DNA from 3 places in the Moritella sp. Urea-trap-13 genome. Region 3 is predicted to be linked to each of the others. Evidence: riboswitches for the same ligand, from Rfam matches in the RefSeq annotation. Region 3 holds a riboswitch; each other region holds the start of a gene.

Region 1 (10,978 bases), on a different contig from region 3:
GGTTGATGACAAGATGCATGCACGTTCTACCGGTTCTTACAGCCTAGTTACTCAGCAGCCGCTGGGTGGTAAAGCTCAGTTCGGTGGACAGCGTTTCGGTGAGATGGAAGTATGGGCTCTGGAAGCATACGGTGCAGCATATACTCTACAAGAGATGCTAACTGTTAAGTCTGATGACGTGAACGGTCGTACTAAGATGTATAAAAACATCGTAGACGGCGATCATCGTATGGACCCAGGTATGCCTGAATCATTCAACGTATTGTTGAAAGAGATCCGCTCGTTGGGTATTAACATCGAACTAGATGAAAACAAAAACAAGAAATAACTCTAATTAGAGTTAATTCTGATTTTTGATTAGCATTGCGCCTCGACTCATTCTGTGAGTTGAGGCTGCTTAGTTTTCACTCCCAGTGGAGAAAAACGTGAAAGACTTATTAAAGTTTCTAAAACAACAAGGTAAATCGGAAGAATTCGATGGTATCAAGATTGGTCTAGCTTCTCCGGAACAGATCCGTTCTTGGTCTTTTGGTGAAGTTAAAAAGCCAGAAACCATCAACTACCGTACCTTTAAACCAGAACGTGACGGTTTATTCTGTGCGCGTATTTTCGGCCCAGTAAAAGATTACGAATGTCTTTGCGGAAAATATAAGCGTCTGAAGCACCGTGGTGTTATCTGTGAAAAATGTGGCGTAGAAGTAACGCAAACTAAAGTTCGTCGTGACCGTATGGGCCACATCGAATTAGCGTCTCCTGTTGCACACATTTGGTTCTTGAAATCATTACCATCTCGCATCGGTCTTTTATTAGACATGACGCTACGTGATATCGAACGTATTCTTTACTTCGAATCATATGTTGTTATCGAACCTGGTATGACTTCGCTAGAGCGTGGCATGATGCTGACTGAAGAGCAGTATCTTGACAACCTAGAAGAATGGGGTGATGAATTTGACGCGAAGATGGGTGCAGAAGCTGTACTTTCTTTGTTACAAGATCTTAACCTAAACCAAGACATCGAAGAAATGCGTGAAGAATTAGAGACTACAAACTCTGAAACTAAACGTAAGAAGATCACTAAACGTCTTAAATTAATGGAAGCATTCGCTATATCTGGTAACAAACCAGAGTGGATGATCATGAACGTACTGCCGGTATTACCGCCAGATCTTCGTCCATTAGTACCACTAGATGGTGGCCGTTTTGCGACTTCTGATCTGAATGACCTTTACCGTCGTGTGATCAACCGTAACAACCGTCTAAAACGTCTATTAGACTTAGCTGCTCCAGATATCATTGTACGTAACGAAAAACGTATGTTACAAGAATCTGTTGATGCGCTATTAGATAATGGTCGTCGTGGTCGTGCGATTACTGGTTCTAACAAACGTCCTCTTAAATCTCTTGCTGATATGATCAAGGGTAAACAAGGTCGTTTCCGTCAGAATCTACTTGGTAAACGTGTGGATTACTCTGGTCGTTCTGTAATTACAGTTGGACCAACGTTACGCTTACACCAATGTGGTCTACCTAAGAAAATGGCACTTGAGCTATTCAAGCCATTCATCTACGGTAAATTAGAAGCACGTGGTTTTGCGACAACGATTAAAGCAGCTAAGAAAATGGTTGAACGCGAAGGCCCTGAAGTTTGGGATATCCTAGACGACGTGATCCGCGAACATCCAGTAATGCTTAACCGAGCACCAACTCTACATAGACTTGGTATTCAAGCATTCGAACCTGTTCTAATTGAAGGTAAAGCAATTCAGTTACACCCTCTAGTATGTTCTGCATACAACGCCGATTTCGATGGCGATCAGATGGCTGTACACGTACCGTTAACAATTGAAGCTCAATTGGAAGCGCGTACACTGATGATGTCTACGAATAACATCTTATCACCTGCGAATGGTGAGCCGGTTATCGTACCTTCTCAAGACGTTGTATTAGGTCTTTACTACATGACTCGTTCTGGCATTGCTGCCAAGGGTGAAGGCATGGTATTAGGCAGCCCTGAAGAAGCTGAAAAGCTATATCGCAGTGGCCATGCTGAACTACATGCACGTGTTAAAGTACGTATTACAGAAAATCTTAAAGACGAAGACACTGGTGAAGTTACAGTTCGCACTGAACTGAAGAACACAACAGTAGGTCGTGCGATTCTTTCTTTAGTAGCCCCTAAAGGTCTACCATATGAACTAATCGATCCGGCTAAAACTTTAACAGCGGAAGAAGAAGCTAAACTTGCAGCGAACCCAGCTAACTGGATCCTGAAAGTATCTAACGAAGCGTTAGGTAAAAAGCAGATTTCTAAGCTACTAAATGACTGTTACCGTCTATTAGGCCCTAAAGATACGGTTGTTTTCGCCGATCAACTAATGTACACCGGTTTCCATTACGCTGCCCTTTCTGGTGCATCTGTTGGTATCGATGACATGGTTATTCCGGACGAAAAGAAAACCTTAATCGCAGAAGCTGAAGTTGAAGTAACTCAAATCCAAGAGCAATTCCAATCAGGTCTTGTTACAGCGGGTGAGCGTTACAATAAAGTTATTGATATTTGGGCACGTGCCAATGAGCACATCTCAAAAGCGATGATGGATAACTTGTCTACAGAAACTAAACTTAACTCGTTAGGTGAATCTGAGACACAGAAATCATTCAACAGTATCTTTATGATGGCCGATTCTGGTGCACGTGGTAGTGCCGCTCAGATCCGTCAGTTAGCGGGTATGCGTGGTCTGATGGCGAAACCGGATGGTTCAATTATTGAAACACCGATTACCGCTAACTTCCGCGAAGGTCTAAACGTACTTCAGTACTTCATCTCAACGCATGGTGCACGTAAAGGTCTAGCCGATACAGCACTTAAAACAGCAAACTCGGGTTACCTAACTCGTCGTCTTGTTGACGTTGCACAAGATCTTGTAATTAACGAGATTGATTGTGGTACTGAAAACGGTCTAATCATCACACCTCATATTGAAGGTGGCGATGTTGTTGAACCGCTACGTGATCGTGTTCTAGGTCGTGTTGTTGCTGAAGATGTATTAAACCCAGTTACGGGTGAAGTAATTCTTCCACGCAATACATTACTAGACGAAAAATACTGTGATTTCTTAGAAGAACACTCAGTTGATCAAATGAAAGTTCGCTCGGTAATTACTTGTGACAATGACTTCGGTGTTTGTGCAGCTTGTTACGGTCGCGATTTAGCACGTGGCAATATCGTTGGTCAAGGTGAAGCAGTTGGTGTTGTTGCAGCACAATCAATTGGTGAACCTGGTACACAGTTAACGATGCGTACATTCCACATTGGTGGTGCGGCATCGAGAGCATCTGCAGAAAATAATATCCAAGTGAAAAACACGGGTACTATTAAGTTCCACAACGAGAAATTCGTTGAGAACGCAGACGGCAAACTGGTTATTACTTCACGTTCATCAGAAATCACGATTATTGATGAAAACGGTCGTACTAAAGAAAGCCATAAACTACCTTACGGTTCGATTGTTGACTATAAAGATGGCGCAGCTATTGAGTCTGGTAGCATCCTTGCTAACTGGGACCCGCATACTCACCCAATCATCACCGAGGTGGCTGGTCAAATTAAGTTTGTAGACTTGATTGAGAGTATTACGGTTACTAAGCAAACGGATGATCTTACTGGTCTATCTAGCACAGTTATTCTTGACCCGTCAGCACGTGTTACTGCAGGTAAAGATTTACGTCCTATGGTTAAACTTGTTGACGCAGCAGGTAATGATTTATTCATTCCTGGTACAGAAGTTGTTGCACAATACTTCTTACCGTCAAATGCAATCGTTAACCTAGAAGATGGCGCATTAGTTACTATTGGTGAAGCGCTAGCGCGTATTCCTCAAGAAAGCTCGAAAACACGTGATATTACGGGTGGTCTACCACGCGTAGCGGATCTGTTTGAAGCGCGTCAGCCAAAAGATGCTGCTATCTTAGCGGAAATCTCAGGTACTATTAGTTTCGGTAAAGAAACTAAAGGTAAACGTCGTCTAGTTATCACACCTACTGATGGTGCTGAAGCTTACGAAGAAATGATCCCTAAATGGCGTCACTTGAACGTGTTCGAAGGTGAGAAGGTTGCTAAAGGTGAAGTTATCGCCGATGGCCCTGAATCAGCACACGATATCTTACGTCTACGTGGCATTAGCCATGTTGCGAACTATATCGCGAACGAAGTTCAAGAAGTATACCGTCTACAAGGCGTGAAGATTAACGATAAGCACATTGAAACTATCGTTCGTCAAATGCTACGTAAAGCGAATGTAATCTCTGCTGGTGATAGTCATTTCTTACCAGGCGAGCAAGCTGAAGTCTCACGTCTGAAAATTGCTAACCGTCAGCTAGAAGCTGAAGGCAAGCAACCAGCCGTGTACCAACACATGCTTATGGGTATTACTAAAGCTTCTCTTGCAACTGAGTCATTTATCTCAGCTGCATCTTTCCAAGAAACAACACGTGTTCTAACAGACGCAGCTGTTCATGGTAAGATCGATGACCTTCGTGGTCTGAAAGAGAACGTTATCGTTGGTCGTCTAATCCCTGCTGGTACTGGTTTCACTTATCATCAAGAACGTGCTAAAAAACGTGCTGGTAAAGTAGAAGCAGTAATGACAGAAGTAACAACTGACGAAGCTGAACAGAACTTAGCTAACCTATTAAATAACCTTTAATTGATTTGCTGAATGCAATTAAAGTTGTTTGCAAGTGATGACAGACCCACTGATTTACTTGCTTACTATTATTAAATAGTGAAGGCGCCCTTTATAGGGCGCCTTTTTTTTACTTGTTTTTTAACGTCATAGCAGTCTATACTCTGACCTCTTGTCGGAGTGCTTTAGGGCTGAGACCATTTAAATATGGGATCCGTGGAACCTGATCAGGCTAATACCTGCGTAAGGAAACAAGAGTGATTAATACAATAATGTGAGTGTAAAACTAGGTTTGCCCGAGGTAATTTAAGGCGGCTTTTTATAACATAAACAATCAATATATCTGTATCACTACTCTCCACATACTCAACGACAAGCAATCATCTTATTAAAAGGAATGAATGCTATGTCTACTACCAATGTTAACCAAACCAGCAATACCAAAAAACCAACACGTCGTGAAAACCGTGAAAACGCCCAAGAATTTATTAACAACCTCAGTTGTGAACCCTTTCCAAATTCAGAAAAAATCCACCTTACTGGCAGTCGTGATGATCTGCGAGTGGCGATGCGCAAGATTAATCTTGATGAAACGTTAGTCGCTGGCAGCAAAGACGACCCTGTATATGAATACAATGAATCAATCCCAATCTACGATACTTCAGGTGCCTATACCGATCCGGCGATTGAAATCAACGTGCACCAAGGTTTACCTAAATTAAGACAAGGCTGGATTGCAGAGCGTAACGATATTGAAGAACTCGAGATCGTGACCTCGCAGTTTGCTCAACAGCGTTTAGCTGATGACGGTATTGACCATATTCGTTTTGAACATCTACCAAAGCCACTGAAGGCCATTGACGGTCAAAATGTTACCCAAATGCATTATGCCCGCAATGACATCATCACCCCGGAAATGGAATACATCTCGATCCGTGAAAACATGGGGCGAGAATTGATCCGCAATGAACTGTTATTAAAGCAACATGCCGGTAATGATTTTGGTGCCAGTATTCCGGATCTTATTACCCCTGAATTTGTCCGTGAAGAAGTTGCCCGTGGTCGTGCGATCATCCCTGCCAACATCAATCACCCTGAATCTGAGCCGATGATCATCGGTCGTAACTTTTTAGTGAAAGTGAATGCCAATATTGGTAATTCGTCAGTGACATCGTCGATTGAAGAAGAAGTAGAGAAGCTAGTGTGGGCGACACGCTGGGGTGCGGACACGGTGATGGACTTATCCACAGGCCGTAATATTCATGAAACTCGTGAGTGGATCCTGCGTAATTCACCTGTTCCGATCGGTACAGTGCCGATCTATCAAGCTTTAGAGAAGGTAAATGGGATCGCCGAGGATCTTACTTGGGAAGTATTCCGCGATACCTTGATCGAACAAGCAGAGCAAGGGGTTGATTACTTCACGATCCATGCTGGCGTATTACTGCGTTATGTTCCGATGACCGCAAAACGTCTTACCGGGATCGTTTCTCGAGGTGGTTCGATCATGGCGAAATGGTGTTTGACTCACCATAAAGAAAATTTCGCTTACGATCATTTCGAAGAAATTTGTGCAATCTGTAAAGCCTACGATGTATCACTGTCGTTAGGTGATGGTATGCGTCCAGGTTCTGCTGCGGATGCTAATGATGAAGCGCAATTTGCAGAATTACAAACGCTCGGTGAATTAACCAAAGTTGCGTGGGAACAAGACGTACAAGTTATTATTGAAGGTCCAGGTCATATCCCAATGCACATGATTAAAGAGAATGTTGAAAAGCAGCTCGATATTTGTCATGAAGCACCTTTTTATACCTTAGGTCCACTGACGACCGATATCGCTCCAGGTTATGATCATTTCACCTCGGGTATTGGTGCTGCACAAATTGGTTGGTACGGTTGTGCCATGTTGTGTTACGTGACCCCCAAAGAACATTTAGGCTTGCCGAATAAAGAAGACGTTAAGCAAGGCATGATCACTTATAAAATTTCGGCGCATGCGGCTGATTTAGCCAAGGGTTTCCCTGGTGCTCAAATCCGTGACAATGCCATGTCGAAAGCACGTTTTGAATTCCGTTGGAATGATCAATTTAACCTGGCATTAGATCCTGAAACTGCGCGTGCTTATCACGATGAAAATATCCCCCAAGAATCCGGTAAAGTTGCACATTTTTGTTCTATGTGTGGTCCTAAGTTCTGCTCAATGAAGATCTCACAAGATGTCCGTGATTATACTTTTCAGCAAGAAAAAATGGCTAATCAAGAAAAGATAAAAATTCAATTACTTGATGAAGTCGTCCTCATCGATGAGGTCGCTTTTATTGATGCTGAAGCGGGCATGAAGCAGATGTCTGAAGAGTTTAAAAAGCACGGCGCAGAATTATACTTACCTCCTACACACGATGCAGTAAATGGTCGTGTACCAGAATCTACAACCGAAAACGTGGAATAATAATTTAATGACTCAAGCCATTATTTGGACTATCGCGAGCTTTACTGCTCGTGATAATGCGATGAATCAAACCGATATTAAAACGATTAATGCATTAGGTGGGCGTGGTTATCATGTTTCTACAGAATGTTTATCTGATGACGATTTTCCTGCTGAGTTGACAGTGTTGAATACCGCTGCTACGCCATCCGCTATTAAAATCGGCGTGATAGAGACTGTATCGCACATTGCTATTTTAGTCCGTTTTTTACAAGGTTATAAGCAACAATATCCAGCGTTAAGCGTTATCTATGAGCCATTAACCATCACGTTAACAGACATGGTTAATGCTGATAGTGGATTAACCACGGCTATTCAAACAGGCTTATTGCCACTCGTTGATGTATTGATATTAACGCAAGATAAAACGGGGGTTGATGCGGCTGATTTATTTAGTACGACTAAAAAGGCGATCAATTCACTGCTGAACTCTGGTGTAAAAGGTGTTTGTGCGAAAGCTATTTTTACAAACGATAGCGTAGTTAACAATAACGGATACGATGACGATGAGCAGCAGTCTGTCATGTTAGATGTGTATATCGATACTCAGCGTGAGATCTTATTATCGTCACCTGTCACGAGACTTGATTCATTAAGTAACGTTGAACACTGTGGTGTTTTTTCTGCAGCGCTAGCAACTGTTATTAGTCAAGATTATCCGGTTGATGATGCACTTGTTGTCGCCAGAGCGTATTTAAATCAAGCCGTAGACGCTTGGCCAACCGACCGCGAGTATTTCCCACAAGTTGTGCTACCGAATACCCCTTTAGGCGATAAGCTTGGTTTAGCGCAGCAAATGCAATTAGCGTATGACTTTGCCCCTTGTGATACCAATCGTCTGGGATTATATCCGGTTGTAGATACGGTGGAATGGTTAGAGAAAGTATTGCAACAGGGAGTCAAAACCCTGCAATTACGTATCAAGGATAAAGCCCCTGCGGAAGTCGTTGAAGATGTGAAAGCGGCAGTGGCTTTAGGACGTAAGTATCAAGCCCGCCTATTCATCAATGACTACTGGCAATTAGCCATTGAACATGGTGCTTACGGTGTTCACCTTGGTCAAGAAGATATGCTGATTGCTGATTTTGTGGCAATCAAACAGGCTGGTTTAAAATTAGGTCTGAGTACGCATGGTTATTATGAAATATTACGTGCCCATCAGATCAAACCCAGTTATATCGCTCTTGGTCATATTTATCCGACCGTGACTAAAGATATGCCATCGAAACCGCAAGGATTAGTTCGCTTACAACGTTATGCCGATTTAATGCAAGACTATCCGTTAGTGGCTATCGGTGGGATTAGCATTGAGCGAGCGTCTAAAGTTGCTGCGACTGGCGTTGGTAGTGTGGCGGTTGTGACGGCAATCACACTTGCAGATGACTATAAAAAAGCGATTGCAGAGTTGTTGAGCATTGTCGAACCACAACCTAGTTTAGTCAGTATTGGGGACTAATATGAGCGGACGATTATGGAAAAATTAAGTGATCAGGAATACCTGCGTTATAGCGCGCACTTGTTGCTGGAAGATGTTGGTGAACAAGGGCAGTTAGCACTGCGTGATGCCAAGGTATTAATTGTTGGTGTGGGTGGCCTCGGCGCTCCCGTTGCTTTGTATTTAGCGTCGGCTGGTGTTGGTCATTTATACCTAGCAGATGATGATCATGTTGAGTTGAGTAATTTACAACGGCAAATTATTTTCACGCAACAGCAGCTCAAGCAAGCAAAGGTGAGTGCTGCAAAAGTGTCGTTATCACAACTGAATCCACATATTGAAGTAACGGCATACGCACAACGGTTAACACTTGAAAGTGCTAATAACGAAATGCTTGAGATGTTTGAGCAAGTCGATTTAGTTATTGATTGCACGGATAACATGCCGACAAGGCAAACAATAAATAAGATCTGCGTTATGCAGAAAACGCCGTTAATTGTTGGCGCGGGCATTCGTATGGAAGGACAGTTGATCTCGTTTAACGCTCAGCAGGCTGATTCGGCTTGTTACCACTGCTTGTATCCTTTTGAGCAAACAGCAGAAACGAATAATTGTAGTACTTCAGGCGTACTCGGCCCGCTTGTTGGTGTGATTGGTTCATTACAAGCACTCGAAGCCATTAAGTATTTAACCGGCATGCCTGTGTCTTCACTTAATCGCTTAATGCGTTTTGATGGTAAAACCCTGCAATGGCAGCATTTCTCTGTAACCAAAGATCCAAATTGCTCCGTGTGTTCGGTTCATGAATAAATGCTCGGCTAACGCATAAGCGCTCAATAACCTAAATGTCTCAATTTTCAGAGGTATAGGCTATAGGAATAGAAGATGAAATTAACGATTAACGATGAAATTAAAACGGTAGCAGTGACATCCATTTCGTCATTACTTACCGTGTTAGAACAACCAGAAAAAGGCATCGCGATAGCGGTAAATCAAACCATTATTAGACGTCAAAATTGGGATGATTTTCAATTGTCAGAAAATGATCAAGTAACCTTATTTCAAGCTATTGCAGGAGGCTAAATGTCACTAACAACGTTAACATCAGCATTCATATTACCAAACGATGAACTTGTCATTGCCGATAAAATATTTTCATCACGGTTATTTACTGGTACCGGTAAATTTAGTGATCAAAAAATAATGGCAGAGGCTTTGATAGCTTCTCAATCTGAGCTGGTGACTATGGCATTAAAACGTATTGATTTAGCCAATCAAGATGATGACATTCTTAAACCCTTGATTGCAGCTGGCATGAATTTATTACCCAATACATCAGGTGCGCGTAATGCCAAAGAAGCGGTATATGCTGCGCATTTAGCTCGTGAAGCATTGCAAACTAATTGGATTAAATTAGAGATACACCCTGATCCTAAATATTTACTGCCAGATCCGATTGAAACCTTAATTGCGACAGAGCAACTAGCGCGTGATGGATTCCATGTGTTGCCTTACATTCATGCCGACCCGGTATTGTGTAAACGTTTAGAAGAAGTAGGTACTGCTGCGGTGATGCCATTAGGTGCGCCAATTGGTTCGAATAAAGGTATACGCACTGCTGAATTTTTGGAAATTATTATTGAGCAATCTAGGGTGCCAGTTATTGTCGATGCCGGTATCGGTGCGCCATCACATGCGGCGCTAGCGATGGAAATGGGCGCGGATGCGGTATTGGTTAATACTGCAATTGCAGTGGCGAAAGATCCGCTTGCGATGAGCAAAGCGTTTGCGTTAGCGGTACAAGCAGGTCGTCAAGCGTATTTAGCTGGCTTAGGCGCTCAGGCGAGAATGGCGGTGGCATCGAGTCCGTTGACTGCATTTTTAGATCTATAATCAAGCCAATTTAAGGGTTAGATATGAGCTTTTATAAGCAATTACAGCAATTAGATTGGGATGATATCCGCTTATCTATTTATGCTAAAACAGCAGCTGATGTTGAACGTGCGTTAGCTAAATCGCGACTTGATTTAAATGATTTTCAAGCCTTGATTTCACCGGCAGCAGAACCATTTTTAGAGCAGATGGCACAGCGTAGTGTCGAATTAACCCGTCAACGTTTTGGTAATACGGTTCAATTCTATGTACCGCTGTATCTCTCTAATATGTGCTCTAACATTTGCACTTATTGTGGTTTTTCGATGCATAACAAGATCCGTCGAACCACGCTGGACATGAAACAGTTAAACAGTGAAGCGAAAGCGATTAAGGCTATGGGCTTTGAGCATTTGTTATTAGTTGCTGGTGAGTCTGAGCGTAAAGTGGGGATGCCATATTTTCGCCAAGTATTTAAGGAATTGAAATCGC
Region 2 (10,978 bases), on a different contig from region 3:
TAGAGTAAAGAATGGAAATCGAATTACTAGAAATTAAAAATTTCATAAGCCAGTATCAACCTTTCGATCAGTTGCCAGAAGAAGCATTGGTCGAAGTCGTCAAAAGCATTGAGATCTCGTACTACCGTGCGGACTCAATGATCATTGAATATGGTCACAAGATCCATGATCTGTATTTTATTCGCAGTGGTGTGGTGGAAATATACCGCCGTAAAGGTGAATTGTACAATCGTCTAGACCAAGGCGAAGTATTTGGTCAGATGGGCTTAATCGCCAATAATAAAGTGCGACTACCTGCTAAAGCGGTTAAAGACACGCTGCTTTATTGTATTCCAGAATCAATCTTCCATGATTTTTGCGAGCGCTATGAAGCGTTTGCAGATTTCTCTGAAGTTGAAGGTACTATTCGCTTAAAACAAGCGGTTGAAGATAATAATGATGATGCCAATTCACTCACCACGTCAAAAGTGAAAACATTATTAAGTAGAGATTTAGTCATGTTGAAAAATACCACTTCCATTCAGGATGTGGCTAAAGTGATGGCGGTCGAAAGTGTCACTGCTGCGCTGATTAATGATCCCACGATTACCGACGAAGATGGTAATAATTTTGTCGGTATTATCACTCAACATGATCTGTGTGCCAAAGTTATCGCGATGGGCATGAGCGTTGACAACCCCGTTTCAGATGTCATGTCGACAGAACTGATGTCACTCGATCATAATGCCTATATATCAGAAGCTATGCTGATGATGCTGCGCTATAACGTCCATCACTTACCGATCCTAAAGAACAAGCAACCTATCGGCCTTATTGAAGTGGCAGATATTATTCGTTATGAATCACAAAATAGTTTGTTGTTGTCAGGTAGTATTTTTCAGCAACAAAATATTGAAGATCTGGTATTACTGTCAAAACAACTTAAAGATTGTTTTGTGCGTATGGTTAATGAAGATGCCAACTCACACATGATTGGTAGTGCGATGTCAGAAATTGGTCGCAGCTTTAAACAACGATTACTTGAACTTGCTGAAGAAGAGTTAGGTCAGCCGCCAGTGCCTTATTGTTTCTTAGCATTAGGTTCGATGGCGCGTGATGAACAATTGATAGTAACAGACCAAGATAACGGTATTATTTTAGATAATAGCTATGACGAAGCTCTGCATGGCGAGTATTTTGAAAAATTATCCAAGTTTGTCTGTGATGGATTAGCGGCTTGCGGCTATACCTATTGTACTGGCGATATTATGGCAACTAATCCAGAACATCGTAAAACCCAAACGCAATGGGAAGAATGTTTTGCTGACTGGATTGATAATCCGAACCCACAAGCGCTATTAAACTGTTCTATCTTCTTTGATTTAACTGGTGTTTATGGTCGCGTTAAATGGGCTGAACAATTAAACGCCTTTATTCTACGTCGTGCCAAGAAAAATAACCGATTCTTAGCGTGTTTAGCACGTAACGCCTTAAACCGTACACCACCGTTGGGTTTCTTCAAAACCTTCGTGATGGAGAACGATGGCCGCCATAACAATTCAATTAACTTGAAACGTCGTGGTACAGCACCACTTGCAGATTTGATCCGCGTGCATGGATTAGCCATTGGTTCACAATCTCAAAACTCATTCGAACGTTTGGAAGATATTATTGAAGCAGGGATCTTACCGTCATCGAAAGGCCAGGACTTACAACATGCTATGGAATTGATTTCCTTAGTTCGTTTACGTCATCAAGCGTTAGATGTGGAGTCGGGTATTGAGCCGGATAATAATATCGAACCAGAAAATATGTCGGAATTTGAGCGCCGTAACCTTAAAGATGCATTTTTGGTGTTAAGTAACGCGCAGAACTTTTTAAAGTATCGTTATACAGCCAATAAAATGTAGGGATCATTAATGCATAATTTTATTAATAAAGAGATTTTAAACTGGAGCGCGTTCTATAAAGTCAAAGTAGAACAGAGCAAGGATGAGCGTTTAAAGTCTTTTTATCGCGTTGGTATGTATCATGATGAAACGAAATTAAGTGATATTGATTTTGTCGCGTTAGACTTTGAAACCACAGGATTGGATTCTGAACAAAACAGTATTATCAGTATTGGTTTGGTGCCGTTCAATTTAAAGCGTATTTTTTGTCGTCAAGCGCAGCACTGGTATATTGAACCTGAAGATAAACTGAAAGAAAATTCCATTATTATTCATGGGATCACCCATACAGACTTGAACGGTGCACCGGATTTATTACATATTCTAGAACCGGTATTAGAGGCATTAGCAGGCAAAGTCGTCGTGGTACATTATCGTCGTATTGAGCGTGACTTTTTTGATAATCATCTACGCAGTTTAATTAATGAAGGTATTGTGTTTCCAGTTGTCGATACCATGCAGATAGAAGCGGACCTACAAGATTCACAAAAAAAGGGCTTTTTTAGCCTGTTTAAACCCAAGAAACGTCAAGAGTCGATTCGTTTGGGTAATAGCCGTGCGCGTTACAATTTGCCAGCCTATCCACCGCATGATGCATTAACCGATGCGATTGCCACGGCTGAGTTATTACAAGCGCAGATCCATTATCACTTTTCACCGGATATGCCGATTAAAAAGTTATGGATGTAATTAAAAATTGAAATGAATTCGGTTTAACAAAACAGCCCGTTAATATTTGATACTTGAATTGAAGTATTAACGGACTGGTATTGGTTATTTTCTGTTAACTATTTAGCGTTACTTATCAGCATCAAGCCCTTGCTGCCAAAATGCAATTTCCATGCGTGTTGCGGTTTTAAATACATGCATAAGATGTCGGCCGCGTTGGCTGTTGACGTCAATTTCAGCTAACAATTCATCAATATGCGCAGTACCTTGTGCCACCCCTTGCTGAAATTCATCCCCGCTATAAAGCTCGATCCAACTCGAAAATGGATTGCCGGCTAACTTGGTGTTGCCATCTGCCGCAAGATTACGGCCAATTTCGGCGTAACCAACCGAACAGGGTGCTAAGGCAGCATAAAGATCTACAATATCGCCAGCCATACCGGCATCGAGTACATAACGTGTGTAAGCGACTGTGCTAAAGTCTTCAGGCTCTGCTTCTAAATCAGATTCGGTTAAACCCCAGTTGGCACAGTAAGTGATATGGTGACCAATTTCAGAATCTAACAGAGCATGTACGCTGGGTAGTGCTTTACGCATATCGGCTAAAGTACGGGCTTTGTAAATCGCTAACGCGTAAGCGCGGGCATATTGTTTTAGGAACAAGAAATCTTGCTTAAGGTAATGCAAGTAACTCGGCTGTGCTAATGTCCCTTGCGCTAATTGTTGTACAAACGCATGTTGGGTATATGCGTCCCAGTCTTCACGACAGGCATTGATCAGGTCTTGATGGTTCATAATGTTCTCTGTTATTTTTACAGCGACAATGGTGATTAAAGTGTCGGTACGTAGTCTTGTGCTTTCGGTAATGTCTGAATGATCTTGTGCGAATACATGAACTCGGCATAATCGTCATAACGTTTTAAATCAACCGCAGCAGGACGCAGTGCGAAACGAGTCAGGGTATCGTTCCAAGCGCGTTTATTTAATTCGTTGTTTAACGTGTCAGGAGCATAAGCAACAAACTCTTTCCATGCTGCTTGTGGGTGATTAACTATGTAGACTGTTGCTTTCTCTAGGGCTTTATTGAAGGCTGTGATAGCCACTTTGTCGTAGGTATTAGCGTTGGCAACAAAGATCAGTTCGTCATACGCTGGTACACCGTGCTCTTCAGGGAAGAATGCTTTGGCTTTAAAACCTTCAAGTTCGAGTTGATTAGTTTCGAAATTACGTAAACCACCCCATATTGCATCTACTTTACCTGATGCGAGTGATGATGATAGCGCCCAACCGACATTAATGATCTGTACATCTTCATAGTTAACACCACCTGTTTGTAACATGGTGCCGATAGTTGCTTCTTCGTTACCAGCGATGGCGATACCAATTTTTTTACCTTTTAAATCAGCAATGTTATTGATTTTGTCGTTGTCGAGTACCATCAGGGTATTGAGTGGTGTGGCGATCAAGGTTGCTGTGCGGATAAGCGGTAAACCTGCTGCCACGTCGATAGTGAGATTGGGCTGGTAAGTGATAGCTAAATCGACTTTATTAGCCGCGACCAGCTTTGGTGGCATGCTTGGGTCTGCTGGTTCTTGGATCACCACATTCACACCTTGCTCGGCAAAGTAACCACGTTCTTTTGCTATAACGATAGGGCCGTGATTGGGGTTAACAAACCAATCTAACATCAGCGTTAGGGTCTTAGTTTCTGCTTGTGCGCTTGTCGATAGCATCGCTGTCGTCAATATAGCGGCTTTTAGTAAGATGTTGTTTTTCATAAATATCCTTTTATATATTGGTATATGTTGATATGTGCTATTAAAATTATTTGTCCCAAGGTATGAGCCTTTTCAATGCTTTGTCAGTGACAAAATAAAGTAAGATCGATAGAGCAGATAAGATCAGTAATGCGGCAAACATTTCATCAATCATCATTCGGGCATTAGCTTGCAGCATGAGGTAACCGAGTCCAGCACTTGAGCCGACCCATTCACCAGCAACGGCACCGATTGGCGCAATGACCACCGCGACGCGAATACCGGATGCGAGTGTCGGCAATGAGGCGGGCTGTTGAATATGACGCAGCAGCTGCCATTTAGTTGCGCCCATGGTTTTCGCCAAATCCAAATAACCTGTGGGGGTATTACGTAAGCCGTCGTAACAGCAGGTGGTTACGGGGAAGAAGATGATTAATGCTGCCATTACTATCTTGGACGCCATGCCATAACCTAGCCAAAGCATCAGCACTGGCGCAATGGCGAATACCGGAATTGCTTGGCTGGCAATTAAGAGTGGTAATAGCCAATGCTTAACGGGTTTGAATAGCAGCATCTGCAAAGCAAAAAATAATCCCATCAATAGACCAAGTAACAAGCCAAAGACAATTTCTTGTGCGGTGACTAATGTGTGTTTAAACAAGACTTCATGGCGCTCTATCAAGCGTTCAAATACCGCCAATGGCGCGGGTAGAATGAAAGAGGGCATGGCAAAAATAACCACAATACTTTGCCATATGCCAATAATGACAAGCACGCTAATGATCATGCGTAACAAAGGATTAATACTGATCTGTTGCTTGCTATGCTGGTTGGCATGAATGCTGTCTTGGTTCGATTGCAGCGCTGCGGGCTTAGGATTAGCCGGCTTAAGATTGATGTACTCACTCATATCCGACACCACTCTCATCCCGATACTCTTTTGCCAAACAAGACATTATTTGTTGTTGCAGTTGCGCACACTCAGCATCGAATTGACGCGGTGTAGCAGATGTAGGTACGGATAAATGCTCAGCGCTAGCAGGCGTGCCTTGCATAATATAGATATGGTCGGCGAGACGGATCGCTTCTTGGGGATCGTGGGTGATTAACACTACAGTTTTATCTGCTAATAATTCACAAGCAAGATCTTGTAATCGATAACGAGTCACGGCATCTAAGGCTGAAAACGGTTCATCCATTAATACCACGGGTTTGTCTTGCATTAACGTTCTTGCCAATGCCACACGTTGACGCATGCCGCCAGATAGTTGTTGTGGAAAATGATGAGCGTTGTCAACAAGTCCAACTTTAGCAAGTAGACTTAAGGCTTTATCATTATTGGCTTGTGATGTCTCGGTACCAAATTTATTACTTAAGGTGACATTGTCGAGCACGGATAACCAAGGTAGCAGTAAGTCTTGTTGCGCCATGTAGGCAACTTGATCGGTTAAATCTGGTAATAGTTGATGATTCGCGTCAATTGAGCATTCACCTGACCAAGTCACTTGCTGATCTAACAAGCCAGCAAGATAACGCAGCAGCGAGGTTTTTCCGCAGCCGCTGCGACCTAAGATACATGTCCACTGTTTTGCGGGCATCGTCATATTAAATTGGCTTAGCACTGGTTCGATACTGTCGTGGTAGTGTAAATAACCGTTCTTAATCGCTATGTTAACCGCAAGGTTGTCTTTAAGATCAAGGCTTGTCTGCGAGGGACTAGGCATCAGCGTGACCAGCAAAGAAATGATTTACCGGGCCATGACCACTGCCTATATCTAATTCATCGGCATGGGCAATCGCGTTGGATATGTATTTTTTACCCAATTTTACCGCTTGAAGTAGATCATGTCCTTGCGCTAAATAAGATGCGATGGCAGAAGATAACGTACAGCCAGTACCATGGGTATTGTGGGTATTAACCCGTTTTACGGTTAACAGTTCTACGTGATCTTGAAAGATAAGCAGGTCGTTACTGTTTTCATCTTGTTCTAAGTGACCGCCCTTTAATAACACCGCGTTGACGTTAAGTTGGCGTAATGCGTTGATCATATCGCCCATATCATCCTCACAAATTGGCTGCGGTGAACCTGTTAAAGCGGCACCTTCAGGTAAGTTAGGGGTGATCAAATCGGCAAGCGGTAATAACTCAGATTTAAGGGTGTTGATGGCTGATTCTTTTAACAGTAAATCGCCGCTGGTGGCTACCATGACAGGATCAACGACTAAGAATCGGGGCTTGTATTGCTTAATTTTAGCGGCGACAACCTTGATGATATCGCAGTCTGCCAGCATGCCGACTTTAACGGCTACGATATTTAAATCGCTAAAGACAGCATCGAGTTGATTGTCGATATGCTCTAGTGGGATGGGGAATATAGCCGATACGCCAAGGGTATTTTGCGCGGTAATAGCTGTGATCACCGAACAAGCATAACTGCCTGTTGCGGATATTGCTTTGATATCGGCTTGAATACCCGCGCCGCCACCACTATCAGATCCTGCGATCGTTAATACTATCGGTGTTGATGGGCTGTTTTTTAGTGGACTTTTTATTGATGAAAGTGGTGTTAATGAAACTGGTGTTGATGTGTTTTTTGTGACCTTTCGCATAAATATCCCTAGTACAGACGTATAGGAACTTTATCGAGCCAAAGATTGAGAGACGTAACAGGTCAAATCAGGAGAAGCAAGACTGATAGTTCCCTACGTCAGTGTTAACTGAATCAGGTTCAACGGGTCTCGCAATGTGCGCTCTCAGCCTTTTAGGCCCCCCGACTATATATGCGTCAATACTAACAAGTTTTGTTAAAAGCGCAATAGCTCGTTAATAACTTCAGTGTTAATAGAAATAACCTATTTACATTTAAGTACCTTCATAAGCGTTAGTAAATGTTTAGTCCTTAATGGATGCATTGTTAGAAAAAAGCGGCCATTGCATAGGCTGTTTTTTCAAACATTAGCGGTTGTGCTTCAGGTAATTCCAAGTTGGCTTTATTAGCTGTAGTAACGACACGAGTACGATACTCTTTTTGTGTTGTAGCTTCAGAGTAGGTTTGTGTCGTGGCCCCATCATCTGAAATTTTAGTGTTTACTTTAGAGTCTCGACGAACAATCACACCATTACCAGCACGTTCTTTTATTTGAATATCAGCAACTAAAAGATACATAACATCCTGAACAAAGGCGTTAGCGGCAGTAGATAAAAGACCTCCTATTAAACCTGCACCGGCGGCATCTTCAAGAGAACCCCCAGCTGCATAACCCGCTGCAGCACCTATTCCTACACCTTGATAACCTGCACTTAATGCTGTTTTAGCATCATTTGGCGTGGTTTTTTCAAGGTTACGAACGAAAACACTCATTGAATATTGTGCTTTTCCAGGGGAATCTGTCAACGTATAGCCATTACCACTATTAACCAATTGACTCTCTAATGATTTTCGAAAAGAATTACGGTCAAACTCCATAACACCACTTCTAACTTCTAAATATATCTTACGTTTCTCAGCTGGAACGGGATCGACAAAAATGGATGTACTAATTTTTGTTTGTACATCCAAATCACTTTTTGAAATGGATGTATGCAGGGCTGAACAGCTAGATAGGACAGTAATAAAAAGTCCAATCGTAATAATTTTGATTTTGGCATTCATTTTAATATCCTCATATATATTTGAAATTATTAATAATAATAACGCCCATAATAGCGATAATAATATTTACAATTGCGGTATTGAGTCCAGTTATAACGAAGTAGATCATGGCAGGTATATCCTGGGCGCCAGTATGCGCCGTGATATTCTGGTGGCGTTACATTTTTTTCTAGCATACTTTTAATATATGCATCTACTTCCTTTGGTTTCTCAGCCAAGAATGGTTTGGATAGCACTTCTGAATTCATTTGGGCCTGAGCTCTAGCTAACGCATCTTCTTCAGACCTTTCCGCAGCAATGACAGATTGTGACCCTATGAATTGAAAACAAATAATGGCAAAGGTAACCAAGCCTTTAAAGTGATTAATGTTGATATTCATATCTAAACCTCATTTAAACTAAGACAAGACACTGGTTAACTCTTAAATAACAGTCGTTCTAAGTAAACTTATTATAGCCACATATCGGATATTATCTGAGCTACATTACGTCTTCTAACTAGTTCAATAAACAGCATTAAACTACCAAAAATACCAGATGAGCCGCCAGATGAGTCGCCAGATGAGTCGCCTGGTGGATTTCCATCTGGTGGTTCATCAGCACAAGCCTCTCCGCTAGGGGGGGCAGGTGTACTATCTTCTTGTCCAGGGTTTTGGACCGTCGGACAATTATCCTCATCGTCCGGAACTCCATCAGAGTCTGAATCGATGCCAATGCCGCGGTCGTAGACAAAGATATCTGTGTAACCACTGTTATTATCAGTAACTAAGTTATTAGCGTCAGAGGAGAATGCTACATAGCGGCCGTTTGCACTGATGGAGTGGAAGTAACTTGAATCGTTAGCTTGAGTTCCATTACTGGCAACACTTACCCGCTCAGTCTTATTCTTGTTACGGTCGTGAACAAGAATATTGAGAGGACAAATATTGAAAATACAGATATCGGTAGTATCGTTAGCAACCAGATTCACAGCGAAAGATGTAAAAGCCACATAACGACCGTCCGCACTAATGCTGGCAAAAGTGCTGGTAGAATCCCCTTGGGAACCGTCATCTGCCACGCTTACTCGCTCGGTATTTTTATCGCTACGGTCGTGAATAAAGACATCGCGGGCTCCATTGGTATCGCTTGTAACAAGATTATTGGCGATAGAGTCAAATGCCACATAACGACCGTCGGCGCTTATGGAAGGGTAAGCACTATCGTCATTAGCTTGACTACCGTTATTGGCGACATTAACTAGCTCAATAGTATTGCTATTGCGGTCGTAAACAAAGATATCGATAGCGCCGTTGATATCCTTAGTAACAAGATTAGTGGCTAGGGAGTGGAATACTACATAGCGACCGTCAGAACTAATGGAGGGATGCTGACTATTAGCTTCGCCCTGGATGCTATCACTGCTTATACTGACCCTTTCAGTAATTCCGCTGTTGCGGTCTTGAACAAAAATATCGAAAGAATCGTTGGTATCGTTAACAACGAGGTTGTTGGCTAAAGAATGAAATGCTACATAGCGCCCGTCAGCGCTGATGGACGGGTGTTGACTGTCAGCTCCGCCCTGGATGTTTTCACTGGTTACACTGAGCCTCTCTGTAGTACCGTTGTTGCGGTCGTGAACAAAAATATCAAATGAACCATTTGTATCGTTAGCAACCAGGTTGTTGGCTAGGGAGTGAAAGGCCACATAACGACCGTCAGCACTGATTGAAGGGTGCCCACTATTAGAATTTGCTTGAGTGTTATTACTGCTTATGCTAACCCTTTCAGTAGTACTATTGTTACGATCATAGATAAAGATATCGTACTGACCATTAGTATCATCTGCAACCAAGTTATTGGCGTTGGATTGAAATGCCACATAGCGGCCATTGGCACTGATAGCTACAGTTAGGCTTGCTCCGTTACTTTCGGAGCCGTCACTGGCCATGCTGACCAATTCTGTGGTACCAACTAGTGCACTCGAAGCATAGATACTCAATAGTAATGATCCCAAGTGAATAGCTGTTCGTATTGTGCTTTTCATCATCGACCTCTCTATCGACCTGAAAACGTCATAAATTGTAAATTTAGTTTATTACTTTTCATTGTAGGTTGTTTTCGGTATTTCATACTGTCAAATCTGACAGTGGTGTGTTTACTGACTATAGTTACGTTGAATTTTAATCAAGAGCTGAAGTAAACATGGACATCGAACTAATCGAAAAAATACTGTCTTGTAATTCTGAAGAAGAGCTAATAATTCAATTTAAAATAATTATAAACAGAATTGGAATTCAACATTTTGCATACATGCATATTCCTCATTGCCAAGATGTTGAAACTAAAGTAATAAGTGATTATAACGTTAATTGGATTTCTCATTACGTTGAAAATGAATATCAACATATAGATTCGACAGTTGCATTATGTAATGTTGCAACTGAGCCTTTCACATGGGAGTTTTCAAGAAAGCTCATACAGCAAACGGCAATGCAGAACAATTATTGGCATGAGGCTAATGAGTTTCATTTAAAGGATGGTGTATCGATAGCCATTCCCAGTAGTGACAGTACCACTGGTTTTGGTTTTGCACTGCAAGAAGGTGAGAATTCCAATATATGGCTCCAGATCCACAGAGATACGTTAAAAGTGCTTGCTACGGTATTCTATCGCCAATTAAATTATTTGATTGAGTCATCAAGGGGGACCATCTTAACCACGGATATGTCTGCTCGAGAGTTGGAATGCGCACAATGGATTAGTCTTGGTCTCACCGCCATTCAAGTCGCAGAAAAAATGAAAATAACTGAAAGAACAGTTCGTTTCCACTTAAACCAATTAAAATTAAAACTTAATGTTAAAACTAAAGAGCAAGTTATTGTCATGCTGGCATATCACAGATTAATTCAAGTCTAATATGTTCGTTTAGTGCACAGTCTTAGGCTACGAACATATATAGGCCATAGACCACTTACAAGAGCAAGTATTA
Region 3 (10,978 bases):
TGTAATGATATGCCCGTTGCTTGCCATAACATTGGCTGGCTAAGCACGCTGAGGGTATTGCTATTGATACCACTGCTTAAAATTGCCAGCATTGGCGGCGCTAACAAACAACTGGCCACAATAAAGCTAAGTCCATCGCTGAGCTTACTGCTGAGGCTATGACAGTCAGGGCGACGGAAGTAATTGCCTGATGGCGCTGACATAGGTTGTGACTTTAGAAATATCGCGCTAAACAACATTAAGGCCACGGTGATCGCCACTTGGATAATCGCTAACGCCACTGCTTGCTCAATATCAAATTCAAACTTGAGAGCTTGATAGATAGCCACTTCAAGGGTGGCGTAATCAGGCCCACCACCGAGCGACATGACAATCGCGAAACTGGTAAAGCACAGCATGAAAATAAGGCTGATTAACGAGGGTAATTGCTGCTTTATCTTCGGCCATTCTAAGGTGATGAAAATGTGTCGAGATTGCATGTTTAGCTGACTAGCCAAGCGCCACGATTCACTGGGAATAGAGTCGAGGGTTTGTAGTAAAATACGCGTAGCTAACGGCACATTGAAAAATAAATGCGCCAGTAGAATACCAGTTAAGCCATAAATATAATGACCTGTTTCGATATGAAATAAAGCTAAAATTTGGTTCACCCAGCCATTTTTACCGTGCACGGCGACAATACCAAAGATGGCAATGATGATGGGCAGTACTAACGATAAGTTAAATAGTTTGATGATTAATTGCTTACCAACAAATTCTCGGCGTGAAAAAGCCCGTGCCAGTGGGATCGCCAAACCAATACTTAAGCCCGTAGATAAGGCTGCTTGGTAAAAACTAAAGGTAATGACATGTTGGGTGTAGGAGTCAGCAAGCACACTGCTAAAGTCTAACTCGGCTTGTGAAAAATTAAGCAGGGCAGTAAAACTACCGCCTACCAGAAGTAAAATGATGCTGATGGCGAGCAAAGCGCTACACCACCAGTATTTATGCGAATTCGCGATCATAATTTTGATTAATTATTTACTCATAATGGACTAATTACTGAGTAACAGCGTTACGCCATTCCTTCACCCAAGATTTACGTGATTGTGCTACTTCTTCAGGCGTGAATTCGATAGTTTTAGCTGGGCTAATCAGTTGTTCGAATTCGCTTGGCAGTGCAGATGCTTGTTTTGCTGGTAGCATCCAGTTACCTGTTGCGATCACGTCTTGGAACGCTGGGCTAAGCACAAATGCCATGAATTGATCGGCTAATTCAGGGTTTGCCGCATCTTTCAAACGCGCCACAACTTCGGTTTGTTGATAATGGCCTTCAGTGAATTCAACCGCTTTATATTTAAATTCGCTTTCTGCAATCATGTGGTAAGCCGGTGATGTGGTATAGCTTAATACCATATCTGATTCGCCTTTTAAGAACATACCGTAAGCTTGGCTCCAGCCTTTAGTAATAGTCACGGTTTTGTCTGCTATCTGTTGCCATGCTTGTGGTGCTTGATCGCCATAAACTGCTTTAACCCATAGCATGAAGCCTAGGCCAGGTGTGCTGGTGCGTGGATCTTGATAGATGATGCTCAGATCTTTACGTTCGATCAGTTCCGCTAAACTCTTTGGTGGATTAGCGAGTTTTTCACTGTCGTAGATAAAGGCAAAATGACCGTAATCAAATGGAATGAAGTATTCGTTAGTCCAAGCGTTTGGCAGAGATAATTTGCTGGTATCTTGTTGGTGTGGTGCTAGCAGGTTGGTTTTTACCGCTTCAGCCATCAAGTTGTTGTCTAGGCCTAATAGTACGTCAGCCTTAGTGTATTTACCTTCAAGTTTCACACGATTAAGAATGCTCACGCCATCTTCTAAAGCGACTAAGTTCAGGGTGCAATTACAATCCGCTTCAAATGCGGTTTTGACTTTTGGACCAGGGCCCCAATCAGATGCAAATGAATCGTAGGTATAGACATTCAATACTGGTTTTTCGGCAGCGTTAGCTACTGATAGCGAAGGTAATAGTAGGGTTGTGCAAAGTGCTAGTTTTTTGATCGTGTGCTTCACGTGTTCTCCTAGAATGTGAAGCATAGAACTTATGACTCGGTAATGCGTACTTATCTGCGTATTAATTCTTAACGCTGATATGAACCAGTCTGTCGAATCTCATTCCTATGCCAGCATTATCTGGTTCAAGTAATTACGGGTGTTATCTCAGCCACTGTGACTCTGTAATAAAAAGCCTGGTAGCACCCCGATGAGTGAGCGCCTATTGTATTTTTATTTGTTCTAAAGTGCTAGTCGCAATATTGCGATTAGCCGATATTTAATTATCCCTTAAGTAGTGCAGCTGGATTGTTTGTTGCACCAACAATAAACATACTCTTGATAGTGATTTTATTTTATAACTTCAAAGTCAATTTTAAGTCTATGTTTTAAAACTTTATTTCCTTTTTTCATAGCTATCTGAATATTATTTGGCATAGCATTTGCCTATTTAGAGTTAGGTTCATAATAAGGAAGTTAAATCATGGTTACAGTTAACAAAGCTAAATTTACTCATCTTGCAGTTACGATCGCGTTATCACTGAGTGCTGCTTCATTTAATGTGGTTGCAGCAGAAGACAGTATTAAAGTCGGTGTATTACATTCACTTTCCGGCACCATGGCGATCAGTGAAACCACATTAAAAGACACCATTTTAATGATGATTGAAGAGCAAAATAAACAAGGCGGAATTTTAGGTAAAAAACTAGAAGCCGTGGTGGTTGATCCTGCGTCAAACTGGCCACTGTTTGCTGAAAAAGCCCGAGAACTGATTGAGAAGGAAAAAGTAGACGTGGTATTTGGTGGTTGGACATCAGTATCACGTAAATCGATGTTACCTGTGTTTGAAGAACTCGATGGTTTGTTATTTTACCCTGTGCAGTATGAAGGTGAAGAGTCATCGAAAAACGTATTTTACACTGGTGCAGCGCCGAACCAACAAGCGATCCCGGCTGTTGATTACCTGATGAATGATATGGATGTAAAACGTTGGGTCTTAGCTGGTACGGATTATGTTTATCCACGCACGACGAATAAGATCTTAGCGGCATACCTTAAGTCTAAAGGCGTAGCTGATAGCGACATAATGGTGAACTACACCCCATTTGGTCATTCTGATTGGCAGTCTATTGTTGCTGATATTAAAAAATTCGGCTCAAAAGGCAAGAAAACTGCGGTTGTTTCGACCATTAATGGTGATGCTAATGTTCCCTTCTATAAAGAGTTAGGCTCGCAAGGTGTGTCTGCTGAAGATATTCCGGTGGTGGCCTTCTCTGTGGGGGAAGAAGAGTTATCGGGGATGGATACCTCGGCGTTGGTGGGTCACTTAGCGGCATGGAATTATTTCATGAGTGTTGAAACTCAAGCCAATGATGAGTTTATTGAGAAATGGCAGAAATTTACCAAGGATGAAAATCGAGTAACCAATGACCCAATGGAAGCCAGCTATATCGGCTTTCAGATGTGGGCGAAAGCGGTTGAAAAAGCCGGTACCACAGATGCGAGTGCTGTTCAGGATGCCATTATTGGCGTAACTGTGCCTAATTTAACAGGTGGTTACGCGACGATGATGCCAAATCACCACATTACCAAGCCGGTATTACTCGGTGAAATTCAAGCTGATGGTCAGTTTGAAACCGTGTGGGAAACCACAGGCGTTGTTGCAGGTGATGCTTGGTCTGATTATCTACCAAGTTCTAAACCACTGTATTCAAGTTGGTTAGCGCCATTATCTTGCGGTAGCTTTAACGTGACGACTGGCAAATGTACAGGTTCGTCAAAGTAATCACTGATTAGTCGTTAAACTCAGGGGGCTGATGATGGTCATTGGCTACCCTGCTGCTCAGTTATTCTTTTTAACAGGGAAAGTTATGAATAAATATGCCGGCATAATATCGCCATCGTCGACCTTATTATTCACTGCATTGATATTGCTACTATCAATGGGCAGTATTAATAAGAGTTGGGCTGCAGTGACGATAAATTCATTTTCAGACGTCGAGAAACAGCTTTCTCAGCGCAACTTTGATAATAAAATCGCGGCGGTTAATTGGTTAAGTCAAAAGGTATATCCAAACCCATCTCAAGCGAAGCTGTTATTCAATGATTTACTTGCAGGTCGCGTTTTCTATCATAAAAAACAACAGTCCTTATTTCTAATTGCTGATTATGCCACTGGCCAATCGGCAATTAAGTTAACGTCGACATTCTTCTTAGATGCCGATGCTACCCTTGTTTCTGGTACGCCAGAATCTGTGCTGATCGCCAAAAAACGTAATTTTAAGAAAGTGTCGCTTAACAATAAATTACGAAAAAGCATTCGCTTAGGTATCGCTACATTAGACTTAATGTCCAGAGATACAGTGTTACGTGGCCAAGCAATCCACCATTTATTGGGTGATGTTGATCCCGCGATCCAAACCTTATTACGTCAACGTCTAGCCGTTGAAGATGTTGAGGAAAACAAAACTTTGTTAACGTTAGCCTTAGCTATCGGCACGACAGCTACATCTGAAGATAAAACGGCATTGTTGGCCGCTGTTAATTTATTAGCTGATTCGATAGAACCTACTGCATTTACTGCCCTTGATCAAATTGTTAATAGTACTTCTGATGTTGTGTTACGCCAGGCTGCGCAACGTGGATTAGATCATTATGCACAAAGTCAGAAGATATATTCTGTAGTAGAAACCTTGTATTTTGGGCTGAGTCTTGGTTCTGTATTAGCGTTAGCGGGACTTGGTCTTGCTATAACCTTCGGGGTGATGGGCGTGATCAATATGGCGCACGGTGAGCTCATTATGCTCGGTGCTTATACCACTTATGTTATGCAGCAATTAATGCCGGACAATATTGGACTGTCGTTAGTATTTTCTATCCCTGCGGCGTTTATTGTTTCCGGTTTAGTCGGCATCGCCATTGAGCGTGGAGTGATACGTTTTCTTTATGGTCGCCCATTGGAAACATTGCTGGCAACCTTTGGTATCAGCCTTATTCTGCAGCAAGCAGTACGCAGTGTATTCTCGCCACTGAATCGCTCTGTGGTTACCCCGGATTGGATGAGTGGTATGTTGGAGTTTAATCCAATGTTGGCGCTGACTTATAACCGTTTATACATCATTATTTTCTGCTTATTAGTGTTCTGTACACTTATTTTTGTATTAAAGAAAACGCCATTGGGTTTACAGGTGCGTGCGGTATCGCAAAATCGTTCGATGGCGCGAGCGATGGGCGTGCGTTCGGAATGGGTTGATGCCATGACCTTCGGCTTAGGTTCTGGTGTGGCAGGTATTGCTGGTGTGGCCTTGTCGCAATTAACCAATGTTGGACCGAATATGGGCCAGAGTTACATTATTGATTCGTTTATGGTCGTGGTATTTGGTGGGGTAGGTAACCTGTGGGGTACCTTGGTTGCTGGTTTAAGCCTAGGTTTATTCAACAAATTATTAGAACCTTGGGCTGGTGCGGTACTGGCTAAGATCTTAGTACTGGTATTCATTATCCTATTTATTCAAAAACGCCCGCGTGGACTATTTCCACAACGTGGCCGTGCGGCCGAGGAATAACCCATGTTACACAAGCTATTCGCGAATTCAATACTAAAAACAGACCGTGGTGGTCAGCTATTAATGCTGCTACTGACGACGCTGTTAATTCTGGTGCCAGCACTTAACTTATTGGTGCCCCAAGGTCATTTTTTACATGTTGAAACTTACACTATTACCCTGTTAGGTAAATATCTTACCTATGCATTACTGGCGATGTCTGTGGACTTGGTATGGGGTTATTTAGGTATTTTAACCTTAGGTCACGGGGCATTCTTTGCCTTAGGTGGTTATGCCATGGGCATGTACTTGATGCGTCAAATCGGTGATCGTGGTGTTTACGGTAATCCTGAACTACCTGATTTCATGGTGTTCTTAGATTGGCAGGAATTACCGTGGTTTTGGCAAGGATTCGATATGTTCTGGTTTGCCTGTTTGATGGTGGTTTTAGTGCCTGCAGCACTGGCGTTAGTGTTTGGGTTTTTATCGTTTCGAGCCCGTGTTTCTGGGGTGTATTTATCTATCATGACCCAAGCCCTTACGTTTGCGCTGATGTTGGCATTTTTCCGTAATGAGATGGGTTTTGGTGGTAATAATGGTTTAACCGATTTTAAAGATATCCTCGGCTTTAGCTTGCAAGCCGATACCACCAAGGTGGGCTTATTTATGGCGTCAGTAGTAGCGTTAATATTGGGTTATCTTACTTGTCGTAAAGTGGTTTCAAGTCGCTTAGGTAAAGTGGCTGTGGCAATACGCGATGCCGAAACACGGGTGCGATTTATTGGTTATAACGTGGCTAACTTTAAACTGGGGATCTTTATTTTATCGGCAATGTTAGCTGGGATCGCCGGTGCTTTGTATGTACCGCAAGTCGGGATCATTAATCCGGGCGAATTCTCACCACTTAATTCGATTGAGATTGTGGTTTGGGTCGCTCTCGGTGGTCGTGCGACTTTATTTGGCGCGATCATTGGTGCGCTGTTAATTAATTATGCCAAAAGTTGGTTCACCATTGAACTACCGGAAGTGTGGTTATTTGCCCTTGGTAGTTTGTTTGTCTTGGCGACATTGTTTTTACCGAAAGGGGTGACTGGGTGGTTTACCGATCGATCTAACCGCAATAAGAAGTCTAACCGTAATAAGGAGTCTAACCGCAACAAAAGCTTGGCGACGAAGGAGAGTACCTCATGAGTAATTCTAATCAGGTAGATATGCAACAGGTGAACACCGCATCGGTATTAACTTCACAATTTACTGATCAGGCAATACCTGCTAGTTCACAAGATAATGAGCAAGGTTTTACCGCGCCTTTAGCCAAGCAGCTCCGTGACAACGTCAGTCAGTTAGCCCGTCGTGATCAGGTATTTGAATTTCTGAAACCGCCACATAATCCACTCATTGATACTCGTCATAATATCTTGCTGTATTTAGAAGGCGTATCTGTGTCTTTTGATGGTTTTAAAGCTATTAATGATCTTAATTTATACATTAAAGAAGGGGAGTTGCGCTGCATTATTGGTCCTAATGGTGCGGGTAAAACCACCATGATGGATATCATTACCGGTAAAACCCGTCCTGATAGCGGGCAAGTCTGGTTAGGCTCTAAACTGAATTTATTAAAAGTGGATGAGGCGCAGATTGCTAATGCGGGAGTGGGACGTAAATTTCAGAAACCTACGGTATTTGAATGTTTATCGGTCTGGCAGAACTTAGAGTTATCAATGGCGGGTAGCCGTAACGTTTGGTCGGTATTTCGTGCCAAATTATCCGGAGAGCAGCGCGATGAAATAGAACGGGTATTAGTTTTGATTGGCTTACCAGAACAAGCCGCAATGGACGCGGGTAGTTTGTCCCATGGTCAAAAACAGTGGCTGGAAATTGGCATGTTACTGATGCAAAAACCCAAGCTGTTGTTAGTCGATGAACCTGTTGCAGGGATGACACACCAAGAAATGGATCGCACCGCAGAGTTATTGAATTCGCTAGCAGGTGATCATTCAGTCGTCGTTGTCGAGCATGACATGGACTTTGTGCGCTCCATTGCCAGTACCGTGTCGGTATTGCATCAAGGCAGTGTCTTAGCTGAAGGTTCAATGACTGACATTCAAAATAACGCCAAAGTTAAACAAGTTTATCTGGGAGAGTAGCCATGTTATCGATTAAAGGTGTGAATCAGTTTTATGGTGAAAGCCATACCTTGTGGGATCTTGATATGCAGATACCAAAAGGTAAATGTACAGTATTAATGGGCCGTAATGGCGTGGGTAAAACCACCTTACTGCAATGCGTGATGGGATTATTACCGCTTAAAAGTGGCGAGATAGTATTGCAAGGTAAAAATATTGCCCCGCTGAGTGCGGAAAGCCGCGCGCGTCATGGCGTTGGTTATGTACCGCAAGGCCGACAAATATTCTCAGCTCTCACGGTTGAAGAAAATTTACAGATAGGTTTACCCATTCGTGCCAAAGGTGATCGCAAGATCCCGGAATTTATCTATCAGTTATTTCCGGTATTGAAAGAAATGCTGCACCGCCGTGGTGGTGATTTATCTGGTGGTCAGCAGCAACAGTTAGCCATTGGCCGAGCGCTGGTGATTAACCCGCAATTGCTGATTTTAGATGAGCCGACTGAAGGCATCCAACCTAATATCGTCCAAGAGATTGGTGACATTATCCGTAAGCTTAATCAAGAATTGGGCTTAACCGTCTTGTTGGTCGAGCAGAAATTACCTTTTGCCAGAAAGGTCGGTGATAACTTCTGTTTACTGGACCGAGGTCGTGCAGTCGCCAATGGTGATATGGCGATGTTAACTGATGAACTAATTCAGGAATACCTCACTGTGTAAATAATATGTTAAATCTACAACATCTATGTCACAGTAGTGTAAACAATCTAAAAAACAGAAAAGCATTGCTAATCTAATACTTAAACGGAGATGTAAATGGAATTAACGCCGAGAGAGAAAGATAAATTATTGTTGTTTACGGCGGCTTTAGTGGCTGAGCGTCGTTTGGCGCGAGGGTTAAAGTTGAATTATCCGGAATCCGTTGCCCTGATTAGTGCTGCCATTATGGAAGGCGCTCGTGATGGCCGTACTGTGGCTGAATTAATGGCGTTTGGTCGCACTGTGCTCACTGCCGAGCAAGTCATGGAAGGTATCCCTGAAATGATTTCTGATGTGCAAGTTGAAGCTACATTTCCTGACGGTACCAAACTTGTCACGGTACATGAACCAATCATATAGGGATGATGATGGCGAATAAAATACACACAGGATCAGGTATGATCCCAGGACAAATGCAGGTAGCGAGTGGTCATATTACCTTAAATGCGGATATGCCCACCGTGTCAGTAATCGTCGCAAACATTGGTGATCGTCCTATCCAGATCGGTTCACATTATCATTTTTACGAAGCCAATGATGCACTGACCTTTGAGCGTGAACTTACCTTAGGTTTTCGGCTTAATATTGCTGCCGGTACTGCTATTCGTTTCGAGCCGGGGCAAAGCCGTACTGTTGAATTAGTCGCTTTTGGTGGCAATCGTATGGTTTATGGTTTTCAGGGCAAGGTCATGGGCAGTATTGATGAATTTACGGCACAGCATGCTGTGACAGACAAGGAAGCATGCTGTGAAAACAAGGATGAGGGTAAATAGATGGCGAAAATTTCAAGGCAAGCCTACGCGGAGATGTTTGGCCCTACCACTGGCGATAGATTACGTCTAGCAGATACGGAACTGTGGTTAGAAGTAGAACATGACTATACCCGTTATGGTGATGAAGTTAAATTTGGCGGTGGCAAGGTTATTCGTGATGGCCAAGGTCAAAGCCAGCTAACGTCTAAATATACGCCAGATTTAGTGATAACCAATGCGGTTATTCTCGATCATTGGGGCATAGTTAAGGCCGATATCGGGGTTAAAAATGGCCGGATTATCGCGATAGGTAAGGCGGGGAATCCAGACGTTCAGTCAGGTGTTGATATTATCATTGGTCCTGGTACTGAGATCATCGCAGCAGAAGGCTCAATTATTACTGCTGGTGGTGTTGATTCACATATTCACTTTATCTGCCCACAGCAAATTGATGAAGCGCTGACTTCCGGTATTACCACTATGATCGGTGGTGGTACAGGGCCAGCGACCGGTACCAATGCCACAACGTGTACACCTGGACCGTGGAATATTCACCGTATGTTGGAATCGCTGGATAACTTTCCAATGAACTTTGGTTTGTTAGGTAAAGGTAATGCCAGTGTGCCAGCTCCTTTGCATGAGCAGGTCGCCGCAGGTGCGATAGGTTTAAAACTCCATGAAGATTGGGGCACAACGCCAGCGTCAATTGATAACTGTTTAACGGTAGCTGACGAAACCGATGTACAAGTAGCTATCCACACCGATACTCTAAATGAATCAGGCTTTGTCGAATCAACCTTAGATGCTATTGGCGATCGCGTTATTCATACTTACCATACTGAAGGTGCAGGTGGCGGTCATGCGCCAGATATTATTCGTGCTTGTGGTGAATCCAATATCTTACCGTCATCAACCAATCCAACCCGCCCTTATACCGTGAATACCATCGATGAACATTTAGATATGTTAATGGTTTGCCATCATTTATCACCGTCAATTGCTGAAGATGTGGCTTTTGCAGAATCGCGTATTCGTCGTGAAACCATTGCTGCCGAAGATATCTTGCATGATCTGGGCGCTTTTTCGATGATCGCGTCGGATTCGCAAGCAATGGGACGGGTAGGGGAAGTCATTTCACGTACTTGGCAAACCGCGCATAAGATGAAAGTACAACGTGGTAGTTTGCCACAAGATCCACCGCACCATGATAATTTCCGTATTAAGCGTTATGTTGCCAAATACACCATTAATCCTGCAATTACACACGGTATGAGTCATGAAGTTGGCTCAGTCGAAGTGGGGAAATTGGCTGATTTAGTATTATGGAAACCGGCATTTTTTGGTGTTAAACCGAGTTTAATTATCAAAGGTGGCATGATCGCATCTGCACCGATGGGCGATCCGAATGGCTCTATTCCCACGCCACAACCGGTTCACTATCGTCCTATGTTTGGTAGTTTTGGCCGGGCTTCGCAGAATACCTCTATGTTGTTTATTTCTCAGCAAGCGAAACAGGATGGCATTCCCGAGCAGTTACAGCTCAATAGTCTGATTGGTGTTGTTAAAGATTGCCGCCAGTTACGTAAAGCAGATATGGTACTCAATGATTGGCTGCCAACCATTGAAGTGGATTCACAAACCTATCAAGTACGCGCCAATGGCGAATTGTTAGTGTGCGAACCTGCAACGGTACTACCGATGGCGCAACGTTACTTTCTATTTTAGCGTGTCGGTATCATCAGTATTTCTAGGTATACATTTTGTAGCAAATT

What was found. Region 3 has a riboswitch for thiamine pyrophosphate ahead of thiB (thiamine ABC transporter substrate binding subunit). Riboswitches for the same ligand answer to the same signal wherever they lie in the genome.
Region 1: it holds a riboswitch for thiamine pyrophosphate, as region 3 does, so the genes downstream of both, thiC (phosphomethylpyrimidine synthase ThiC) here and thiB (thiamine ABC transporter substrate binding subunit) in region 3, are expected to answer to the same signal.
Region 2: it holds a riboswitch for thiamine pyrophosphate, as region 3 does, so the genes downstream of both, thiD (bifunctional hydroxymethylpyrimidine kinase/phosphomethylpyrimidine kinase) here and thiB (thiamine ABC transporter substrate binding subunit) in region 3, are expected to answer to the same signal.

Annotation. Positions count from the first base shown of each region.
Region 1 is NZ_PJCA01000033.1:51,267-62,244, forward strand. Features, by position in the region: gene rpoB (DNA-directed RNA polymerase subunit beta) at 1-328, shown strand, start outside; gene rpoC (DNA-directed RNA polymerase subunit beta') at 426-4,709, shown strand; TPP riboswitch at 4,855-4,956, shown strand; gene thiC (phosphomethylpyrimidine synthase ThiC) at 5,086-7,140, shown strand; gene thiE (thiamine phosphate synthase) at 7,148-8,635, shown strand; gene CXF93_RS15740 (HesA/MoeB/ThiF family protein) at 8,651-9,424, shown strand; gene thiS (sulfur carrier protein ThiS) at 9,500-9,697, shown strand; gene CXF93_RS15750 (thiazole synthase) at 9,698-10,507, shown strand; gene thiH (2-iminoacetate synthase ThiH) at 10,531-10,978, shown strand, end outside.
Region 2 is NZ_PJCA01000031.1:1,235,748-1,246,725, reverse strand. Features, by position in the region: gene CXF93_RS13610 (DUF294 nucleotidyltransferase-like domain-containing protein) at 12-1,889, shown strand; gene CXF93_RS13605 (3'-5' exonuclease) at 1,899-2,618, shown strand; gene tenA (thiaminase II) at 2,727-3,392, opposite strand; gene CXF93_RS13595 (ABC transporter substrate-binding protein) at 3,428-4,375, opposite strand; gene CXF93_RS13590 (ABC transporter permease) at 4,422-5,264, opposite strand; gene CXF93_RS13585 (ABC transporter ATP-binding protein) at 5,257-6,078, opposite strand; gene thiD (bifunctional hydroxymethylpyrimidine kinase/phosphomethylpyrimidine kinase) at 6,071-6,964, opposite strand; TPP riboswitch at 7,038-7,138, opposite strand; gene CXF93_RS13575 (complement resistance protein TraT) at 7,270-8,007, opposite strand; gene CXF93_RS13570 (hypothetical protein) at 8,037-8,387, opposite strand; gene CXF93_RS13565 (TolB family protein) at 8,459-10,036, opposite strand; gene CXF93_RS13560 (LuxR family transcriptional regulator) at 10,192-10,905, shown strand.
Region 3 is NZ_PJCA01000030.1:76,110-87,087, reverse strand. Features, by position in the region: gene thiP (thiamine/thiamine pyrophosphate ABC transporter permease) at 1-1,004, opposite strand, end outside; gene thiB (thiamine ABC transporter substrate binding subunit) at 1,039-2,046, opposite strand; TPP riboswitch at 2,133-2,246, opposite strand; gene urtA (urea ABC transporter substrate-binding protein) at 2,510-3,811, shown strand; gene urtB (urea ABC transporter permease subunit UrtB) at 3,897-5,591, shown strand; gene urtC (urea ABC transporter permease subunit UrtC) at 5,595-6,761, shown strand; gene urtD (urea ABC transporter ATP-binding protein UrtD) at 6,758-7,717, shown strand; gene urtE (urea ABC transporter ATP-binding subunit UrtE) at 7,720-8,415, shown strand; gene CXF93_RS07840 (urease subunit gamma) at 8,512-8,814, shown strand; gene CXF93_RS07835 (urease subunit beta) at 8,853-9,227, shown strand; gene ureC (urease subunit alpha) at 9,228-10,931, shown strand.